2 regions of the Arthrobacter sp. 05T420 genome follow, and region 1 is predicted to be linked to the other one. Evidence: predicted binding sites of a transcription regulator. Region 1 holds the regulator's gene; the other holds the start of a gene.
What was found. Region 1 encodes LexA, which represses DNA repair genes until DNA is damaged. Its sites were predicted from a motif close to TCGAACANNTGTTCGA; they were not measured.
Positions count from the first base shown of each region.

Region 2: AC1DEM_RS08555 (acetoacetate decarboxylase family protein) is a predicted target of LexA. The motif match lies at 1,831-1,846, and genes of this name have one in related genera.

Region 1 covers NZ_JBFTLG010000006.1:50,851-55,591, reverse strand. The annotation lists gene hflX (GTPase HflX) at 1-165, shown strand, start outside; gene AC1DEM_RS07570 (ATP-dependent DNA helicase) at 260-2,347, shown strand; gene lexA (transcriptional repressor LexA) at 2,453-3,202, opposite strand; gene AC1DEM_RS07560 (LysM peptidoglycan-binding domain-containing protein) at 3,797-4,141, shown strand; gene AC1DEM_RS07555 (histidinol-phosphate transaminase) at 4,243-4,741, shown strand, end outside.
Region 2 covers NZ_JBFTLG010000007.1:35,402-40,142, forward strand. The annotation lists gene AC1DEM_RS08550 (helix-turn-helix domain-containing protein) at 1-1,579, opposite strand, end outside; gene AC1DEM_RS08555 (acetoacetate decarboxylase family protein) at 1,849-2,706, shown strand; gene AC1DEM_RS08560 (APC family permease) at 2,787-4,217, shown strand; gene AC1DEM_RS08565 (bifunctional methylenetetrahydrofolate dehydrogenase/methenyltetrahydrofolate cyclohydrolase) at 4,445-4,741, opposite strand, start outside.

The DNA of each region.
Region 1 (4,741 bases):
CTTGAACTGCTGATCCCGTACAACCGCGGGGACCTGCTCAGCAAGCTCCACGAGACCGACGCCGAGATCCTCAGCCTCGACCACGAGGAAACCGGGACCCGAGCCGTGGTGATGGTGCGTGAAGGACTCGCCGCCGAACTGGATCCCTTCATCAGCAATGACTGAGGCTGCGGTGACCAAGGCCGACGCCGAACCCGCGGACGCCAAAGCGTCTGACGTTGAATTGGACGCCGCCGGACCTGCGGACGCGTCGGAGGACATGGAGCCTGCGGACGCATCGGCCGACTCCGACGGCGGCCCAGATTCAGTTGCTGGCGCGGCCGGCGAGGAGTTTGTGGTTGAACTGCTCGACCGTGCCGTGTCTGGCATGGGCGGCCAGAGCCGCGATGGCCAGCACGAAATGGCCCGGCAGGTGGTGCGCGCGATAGACAGCGGCGACCACCTGCTGGTCCAGGCCGGCACCGGCACCGGCAAATCCCTGGCGTACCTGATTCCGCTGATCGCCCATTCGCTGACCAGCAACAAGCCCACCCTGGTCTCGACCGCAACGCTGGCGCTGCAGACCCAGATCGTGGGCCGGGACCTGCCCAGGCTGCTCAAGACCATCACGCCTGCGCTGGCACGGCCGGTCAAGATCGCCCTGGTGAAGGGCCGGTCCAACTACGTGTGCCGGCACAAGCTCGAGGGCGGGTTCCCGTCCGAGGAACCTTCCGAGGGACAGCTGTTTTCCCTCGGGGAGGACACCAGCGTGCCGCATTTCGCCGCCGCACTTGGCGGGCCGTCCTCGCAAATGGGCAAGGAAGTCGTCCGCCTGCGCGAATGGGCCGAGGGGACCGCAACGGGGGACCGCGACGAGCTCATGCCCGGCGTCACGGACCGGGCCTGGCGCCAGGTCTCGGTCACCTCCATGGAGTGCCTCGGCGCGCAGAAGTGCCCGCTCGCGGCCGAATGTTTCAGCGAGCTTGCCCGGCAGAACGCCGCCGACGCCGACGTCGTGGTCACCAACCACGCCATGCTCGCCGTCAGCGCCTTCGAAGGCCTGGCGGTGCTGCCCGAGTACGACGTCGTGGTGGTAGATGAAGCGCACGAACTGCAGGACCGCGTCACGGGTGCTGTATCCGGTCAGCTCTCGGTGGCGATGGTGCACGCCGCCGCGTCCGGGGCCCGGAAGCACACGGGCATCACGGTGGACGCGCTGAACAATGCCGCCGCCCACCTGGAGCTGGCCATCGACGGCGTCCCGAGCGGGTTGATGCCTAACGGGCTGAACAGCGAGCAACTGGACTGCATCGACCAGCTCCGCGACGCGTGCCGCGCCGCCCTGTCTGATTCGAAGGGGGACAGCTCCGTGTCGGCCGACGGCGGACGCCAGCTGGCCCGGTCACGCCTGATGGTCATCCTGGAACTCTGTGAGCGCCTCTTGGCCGCGCGCGAAAACCGCGAAGTGGTGTGGTTCTCCCGCAACAGCAGCTTCGACCCGGCGCAGGGCTACTCCCAGCCGGACGAGAGCTCGCCGGCCTTGATCAATGTTGCCCCGTTGAGCGTCGCGGGGCGTCTGCGCGAGGGTTTGTTCGCGGACCACACCGTCATCCTGACCTCAGCCACGCTGGCTATCGGCGCTGCCTTCGAACCTGCTGCCGGCGGTCTTGGCCTCGTTGGCAACGGCGCCCCGAGCTGGACCGGCGTCGACGTCGGATCCCCCTTCGACTATCCGAAGCAGGGCATCCTCTACGTCGCCCGGCACCTGCCCAAGCCCGGCCGCGGAACGTCCCCCGAGGCCTTGGACGAACTCGAGAAGCTGATCCGCGCTTCCGGCGGCGGTGCCTTGTGCCTGTTTTCCTCCCGGCGCGCAGCGGAGGAAGCCGCGGAGGCCATGCGGCCCCGACTGGGCCTCAGCATCCTGTGCCAGGGGGAGTCGACCATGACGGCGCTCGTGCGGCAGTTTGCGGACGAGCCGGACACCTGTTTGTTCGGCACGATGTCCCTCTGGCAGGGCGTCGACGTTCCCGGAGTGTCCTGCCGGCTGGTGGTCATTGACCGGATACCGTTCCCGCGGCCGGACGATCCGCTGATGACGGCACGCTCGCGGGCCGTCGCCCAGGCCGGCGGCAACGGCTTCATGTCCGTCTCGGCCACGCACGCCGCCATTCGGCTCGCGCAGGGCGCCGGACGGCTGATCCGCTCGACGTCGGACAAGGGAGTTGTGGCGGTGCTGGATTCGCGGCTATCCACGGAGCGCTACGGCGGATTCCTCCGCGCCGCGCTGCCGCCGTTCTGGCCCACCACCGATTCGTCGATAGCCATGGCGGCCTTGGAGCGCCTGGCGAAGGACTCCGCGAAGGGCTGAGTCCCAAGCTGAACCAGGAGCCGACCATCCTCGATGACGCGGCGACTCTGAGGGCCGGCGACTCTGAGGGCTGGCGACTCTGCCAGGGCGGCCCGACAGGGACGGCTAAAGGGAGCGGAGTACCGAGACGACCTTGCCCATGATGACGGCGTGGTCACCGAGGATTGGCTCGTACTGGGTGTTTTGCGGCAACAGCCAGGTGTGGCCGTCCCGCTGGCGGAAGGTCTTGACCGTGGCTTCGTCGTCCAGCAGTGCGGCAACGATGTCGCCGTTCACGGCATCACCCTGGCGGCGGACAACCACCCAGTCGCCGTCGCAGATGGCGGCATCGATCATCGAGTCGCCCGCCACCTTGAGCATGAAGAGTTCGCCATGGCCCACGAGCTGTCGGGGCAGCGGCATGACATCCTCCACCACCTGGTCCGCGAGGATCGGCCCGCCGGCGGCGATGCGTCCGACAAGCGGCACCATTGCAGTGTCCGTGGCGCTGGCGAGTTCAGTCACTGACAGGCCGCCGACGGCCCGCAGGCCACTGGACTTCTCGACACCCGAAATCGGGGTGGTTCCCTCGTCCAACGTCAGCGGCATGAGCACTTCCATAGCCCGCGGGCGCTTCGGATCGCGCCGCAGGTAGCCGAGCTTTTCAAGCTGGGAGAGCTGATGGGTCACGCTCGACAGGCTGGCCAATCCGACGGTGTCGCCGATCTCGCGCATGGACGGCGGGTAGCCCTTGTCCGTGACGGACCGCTGGATGGTCTCCAGGATTTTCTTTTGCCGGGGGGTGAGGCTCTTGGGCGCCCGGGCGGGCTGCGGGCTCCGTGAGGTGGCCCTGCCGCCGGTGGCTTGTGCTGCCATGTTCGCCAATGCCTTTCCGTTCCACCCGGCTGCCGTGGCTGCTGTCACCGGGAACTTCCGGTCTGAAATGTCAGACCCTGCTGATCAACTACTGATGATGTCCCGCAGGGAGTTCATCAGTGGTTGTCCTGTCCCTCAAAAATAGGCCAGCCGCAAGGCTTTTTCAAACATTTGTTCTAGCGAGTCTCGACATCGTTCGTTAGTAAGTGCTAAAACAGAACAAGCAGAGTTCGAATATGTGTTCGAGTTTCGAGTTTTCACTTCGGATCTGGTGTTCGGTTCTATGTTCGAAGGTTCGGCCGGTTGGCGGCGAGTACGTGGAGTACGCCGGGCGGCACCGTATGGTCCAGGAGGGCTCAGTTCATGTCAGCTTCAAACGCGTTTCAAGGCACGTTCGTTCAGGGTGTCACGAATCACCACCGCAGTGCAGGTGCCAGTGGGGTGGCGGATTTCGGCAGCATCGACCAGGGCAACATCGGCCACGGAGGTGTCGGCCAGGGAGGTGCCGACCGGGGAAGCGTCCGTCACGGCAATGTGTACCCGCTCAACGCCGGCCCCCGCATTTCCCCGACGTCGCCTGCACCGCGAGGGGCGATGGCCGCTGGTTCCGCCGGCCGGCCGAAGCAAGCGCCGCTGCGGCTCACCCGGCGCGGACGCTTCGTCTTCTTCGGCGTCCCGCTGATCCTGCTGACGGCGCTCATTCTGTCATTCAGTGGATTCCTCAACGCGCCTGCGAAGGCGGCGGATTCCGCGGATCAGCTCTCGGTGACGCCGACCATTACCGTCACGGTGCAGCCGGGGGAGTCCCTCTGGGCCATTGCAGGGTCCGTGGCCCCGGACCGGGATCCCCGCGACGTCGTGGCCGATATCGTGCAGCTGAACAACCTGGACGCCGCGCGTGTGCTGCCGGGCCAGCAGCTGTTCGTCCCGTCCAAATAGAGTCTGGCAAGCCAAGTACCTGCCCCCAACTAACCTCCCCCAATTGCCGTCGCAGGCGTCACAGTTTCAGCGCCCGTGCCGCTACCACTTAAACTGGTCGAGTGACTGACCAGCTTGAGCGCCTCAACCGACTGCCCCTCCGAACCAATCTGCGTGGCCTGCGTCCGTATGGCGCACCGCAGCTGGACGTCCCTATCCTGCTCAACGTCAACGAGAACACCCATGGCGTTCCGGCCGATGTCCGCGCGGCAATCACCGAGGCCGTCAGCGCCGCCGCCGCAGGGCTGAACCGGTATCCGGACCGCGAGTTCACCGAATTGCGCGAAGCCCTCGCCGAATACCTTGGCCATGGCCTGGACGCGGAGAATATCTGGGCCGCGAACGGTTCCAACGAAGTCCTTCAGCAGATCCTCCAGGCATTCGGCGGCCCCGGCCGGACGGCCCTTGGGTTTCCTCCCACGTATTCGATGTACCCGCTGCTGGCCTCCGGCACGGACACCGAATACATCGTCGGTGCCCGAGCGGCGGACTACGGGCTCAGCGCGGAATCGGCGGCCCGGCAGGTCCGCGAGCTGCAGCCCAACATCGTTTTCCTCTGCT
Region 2 (4,741 bases), on a different contig from region 1:
TCGGACCGGCCACGGTTGCTTCCAAACCGGAGTGCATGGAGCCGCCGGGAGTTCGCGGCCTTCCCTGCCGCGCCTCGTCATCCCGACGTGCACCGTTGACTCCAAACATCGGGACGGGCATGGCTTCCAGAATGCGTTGAATTTTCAGAGCGACATGCAGTTCGACTAGATCGTCCATATTGTCCAGCCGGCGGCCGGTTAGCTCGGTGACCCGGCCGAGCCTATATCTCAGCGTCTGACGGTGCACATGAAGGCCGGTGCTGGCAGACTCCCAGGAACGGTTGCAGGCCAGAAAGTATTCAAGTGACCGGACCAGGTCGCTGCGATGCGACGCATCATATTCCACGAGCGCGCCGAGTACCGTTTCGACAAGCTCTCTTGCTCCGGTCAGGGTGGCAGGGGCCAGTGCGCGGCCTATCAGGTTAGGCCTCTGGTACTGCTCTGAAGCAAGGTGGCGGGCCCATGCGGCAGAGCGGGCGGCATCAGTGAAGGATTCAATCGACCAGAACTTGTCGCTTTGCGGTAGCTCTTGGCCCGCACCCGCTGCCCCGCGGTCTTCGTCGAACCTGACCGCATCGACAAGAACCGACACTCCTCCCGCGTATGTCAAGGGGATATGCGGAATACCGGCCTGTTTGAGACAGAGCAGAAAGTCTGATGAGGCTTCTGCTCCCACATCGATGACCCGCCAGGGAGGTTGCCCCAATCCTCTTCGGGCAAGCGAATTCAGGGCCTGCTCGACGTCGATTAACCCTCCAAAGTATCTGACCATTGTCTCCGTGAGGGCTGAGCTATCTCCATTGTGCTCCACGTAGTAGCGCTCGACCTCCACGGCGAACAACGTACAGAGGTGGAGCAAACTGCGGCGGTCGACGACTTCCTGATCAGCCGGTGTCATTAGCCACACATGGTGTCGTCCCTTGATCGGCAGTACATAGTAATCGCGGCCGGCAATGGCTGCCCGGCGGTCAGCGGAGCCGGTACTACCGATATTGAGAAGCCGTCGCCGCTCGTTCAGGACGCCTGAGTCCACCGTCGATCGCGTAAAGAGTGAGCATCCGGTCTCGGCCTCCACCACCTCTACCCGTATGCCCAGCATGGAGGAAATTTCGTCACTCAAAAACGGCCGCGCCGTTCGACTAAGACTCTTGCTGTAGGCCTCGTAGACGTCGGCAACTTTGTTTAAGCCGGCCTGGGCCTGCTCTGCGGCGTCTTTCGAGACAAAGGCCGCCAAAGTCGAAAAAGGTGTCTCCCAGTTGACTTGAAGCAGCGGAAACCCGAGGTGTTCGGCAGTTCTGCACATCACCTCGCTGAATGGCGAATTCCCGCGCGGATCCGAGGCTGCGAGGCCTACTATGCCGTGGCGATCCAACTGCTGAATTAGAAATTGTTGCCCTCGTGAGTCTGCCGGGAGCGCATCACGGGTCACCATCAGCAGTTCACCACTGGAGAGCCACCGCCAAGGGTCGGTCTCGGCGCAGACGTTGGCTGCGTCGATGAACCGCGTTTCACCGCGGCCGCCCGCGATCAGCCGAGCTCCGGCATCAGGGAAGTGCACTAGTTCGCGAATCGTTGTCATAGTCAATCCTGTCCTGCAGCGATATGAACCATTGTACATATGGATGAGTGCTGGATCACAACTCTGTGCGAACCGACGATATTCAGACGCGGCGGTGGGATCTAAGCTGGCTCAAACGCTTCCGCCGGGGCCTCGGGCTCCATAGCCGAACGGGACACGGGGGGCTACCTCTGAACAGCAGCCCGGGCAACACGCGCGGCTCCGCCACCAGAAGCCAACGACAAGGCACCAGTGGCCGCAAGCAGACACTCACGAACAGGAATTCGCAAATGACTTACGTTTGGACACAAGAACAGATCCAGCGATACTTCGGCTACTACGAGGGCCTCGCGACCCGCAACACGTACTCGTACCTCACCTTCTCCACTTCCGAGGAATTCGCACGTTCGGTGCTGCCGCCTTGTTTGGAACCCACGGATACACCTGAAGTGACCGTATCCTTCATGTCTTTCATGGAGGTCGCGAACGGCCGCACGAACAGAACAGGCCGGGACCGCTGCGCCATGATCCACATCAACGCCAAGTTCGGTGACGCCGAAGGAATCTACTACCTCAGCGTTTTGGAGACCGAGGAAGTCAACCTCGAGACCGGACGCGAGCTCTGGGGCATGCCGAAGAAGCTGGGAACGATCGATTCGTTCGACGACGGCGACACCCTGTTCGCGTTCGTCGAACGCAAGAACCACCGGATCATGGAGTTCCAAGCCGAAATGGGACCGGAACAGGGAGCCCAGCCCTTCCAGGAGGAGTTCTACTTTGAACTCCGTGGCCACTTCGGCGCTAACGGGTTCACGCTCAAAGACCGCGAACTGGTCGTCTTCAAGCTCGGCTCGACAGTGAACCGCTACCGGGAACTCCACAACCCGCACATCGTCCTCAAGGGCTCCCCCTGGGACCCCGGCATCGGCAGTGTCCCCCTTGGCGAATTTACAGGGGGAGGAATGACGGGCGGAAGGATGACGTGGGAGATCGTCGACGTCGTCAATCTGAACGACGACGGCCACGACTACGCGCCCTACATCCTTGGCCGCATGTACGACGACTGGCCGGACCTGCGCGAGACCGCCGGCCGCCACACTGAAGAAGCAACGCTCAAGCAGGACGTTCCCACACTGGCCCTGGCCTGAGCCATGGGTGCCAGGCCTATGGTGTTCCGCTGGCCGCACTCGTGCCAGCCCATCCTTCCGTCAAGTCCATGGAGACTCTCATGACACAGCAACACAACGCGATCAGTCCGCCGCAAACTGATGAAACAACCCTCAGGCACGGTCAGGCATCACTTCTTTCCGTAACCATCCTTGGGCTTTCCGCCCAACAGATCGGCCCCGGGATCGCTCTGGCCGGAGGCTACATGATCGTCTATGCCGGCGATGCTTCCTGGGTGTCGATGCTCATCGCCTTTCTGGGTGCCTGTGCCATCGGTGCCATGGTGACGACGTTCTCGCGGCGCCTTGTAGCCACCGGCGGGCTGATGTCTTATGTGGCCTCAGTGCTGGGCCCCTACGCCCGAGCACTCGTTGGCGCGGGATATGTCGTGGGCATTCTGATCGCTGTGGCAGCTGTTGTGACGGGCGTTGTCATCTTCAGTTCCAGTTTCCTGGTTCAAATGGGTATGGACTGGGCCGCGACGCCGATGGGTCAAGCGCTTTCGGCCATTGTCATAGCTGTCATCGCGGGGGCCATCGCCTACCGGGGGCTGGACGCTTCAGTGAAAGTATCTGCAGTTCTGTCCTTCATCGGCATCCCTTTCGTCATCTGGGTTACGGTGGCGGCGGCAGGAGCGACTGAAGGCTACTCCCTGGCGCCTCAATTCGATTTCGGCAGCGAGGCAATGTCGTGGGATGCCATCCTGCAGGGAACCCTGATCGCGCTTGCCTACTTCGTGGGCTTTGAGGGATTGAGTGCCATGGCGGGCGAAACCAGGAATCCTAAACGCAATGTGCCCCGATTGGTCTTGTGGCTTCTGGGTGTCACCGGTTCGGCATACATACTGACCCTTTGGTTTCAGATTCCGTCACTGGGAGCCGGCCTGGACCAGCTGGCGGCCGGTGAATCACCCGCTGCGGTTCTGGCGCACATCGGCGGGGTGGGGTATCTGGCGGCACCGCTGGACCTCCTCCTCGCGGCAGCGACATTCGCTGGCCTTATCGCGACGTTCAACTATGGCTCACGTATCGTGGCGACCGCGGCGTCCGCAGGGCTCCTGCCAAACAAGCTTTCGCGCATCCACAAGCGTCATCACTCTCCCTCGGCTGCGGTGTTCTTTATGACATTCATCGCTGCGGGAATTCCCATCACCCTGCAGCTGGTTTCGTCTGCCCCGCCGTTGGAGTCATCTGTGTATCTCTACACACTGTTTTCCTACTGCTACCTGCTGCCGTACGTACTGGCATCCGTGGCTGCTGTGGTTTTAGTGGTTCGGGAAGGGCGCCCGAATCCAGTACTGGTTGCGACCTTTATTGTCGGCGGGGGCGCCTGCGCCTACGTGCTCTACTACGCGCTAACAAGCGCAGGTGAGGGTGTCTTCGGAGCACTCCCGTGGATCGCGCTAGTCCTGACCTTAGTCGCCTTCCTGGCCTTCGTCGTTGCGCATAAGCGCAAGCCCGCCGCGGAAGACGCTTTGGCGGACCTCCTCTAACAGAACTCCGAACATCACCGGTGCCATGGGCGCTGGAGAATTGGATTGCCTCCCGTAAGCAGAGGGCGCCCCGTTTCCAAACGAAATGGGGCGCGCCCTGCTTAGAGGGAGCTACAACGTGTGCAGCTCCTTTTCCTTCACCGAAAGCGGGCACGGAAGCACGCGTACAGGTGTTGCGAGCCTGCGGCGCCGTGCCGCATCCGGCGAAACCATATCGCCGCTGACGCTCAGGTTGAAGTCAAGGACTTCCGCGCAGCGGCTTCCACGACATTAGCCAAGAGCATGGCCCGGGTCATTGGACCAACTCCCCCGGGATTGGGCGATATCCAGCTGGCGACTGTGCCGGCGTCGGCTTCAACATCGCCCCTGAGTTCCGCCTTTCCGGTGTCCTCATCAACAATGCGCGAAACGCCAACGTCCAATACAATCGCTCCAGGCTTCAGTTGGCTGGCTTTAACGAGTCCCGGCACGCCTACAGCGGCAACAACGACATCCGCGCGGGCTATCAGGCCGGGCAGGTCCAG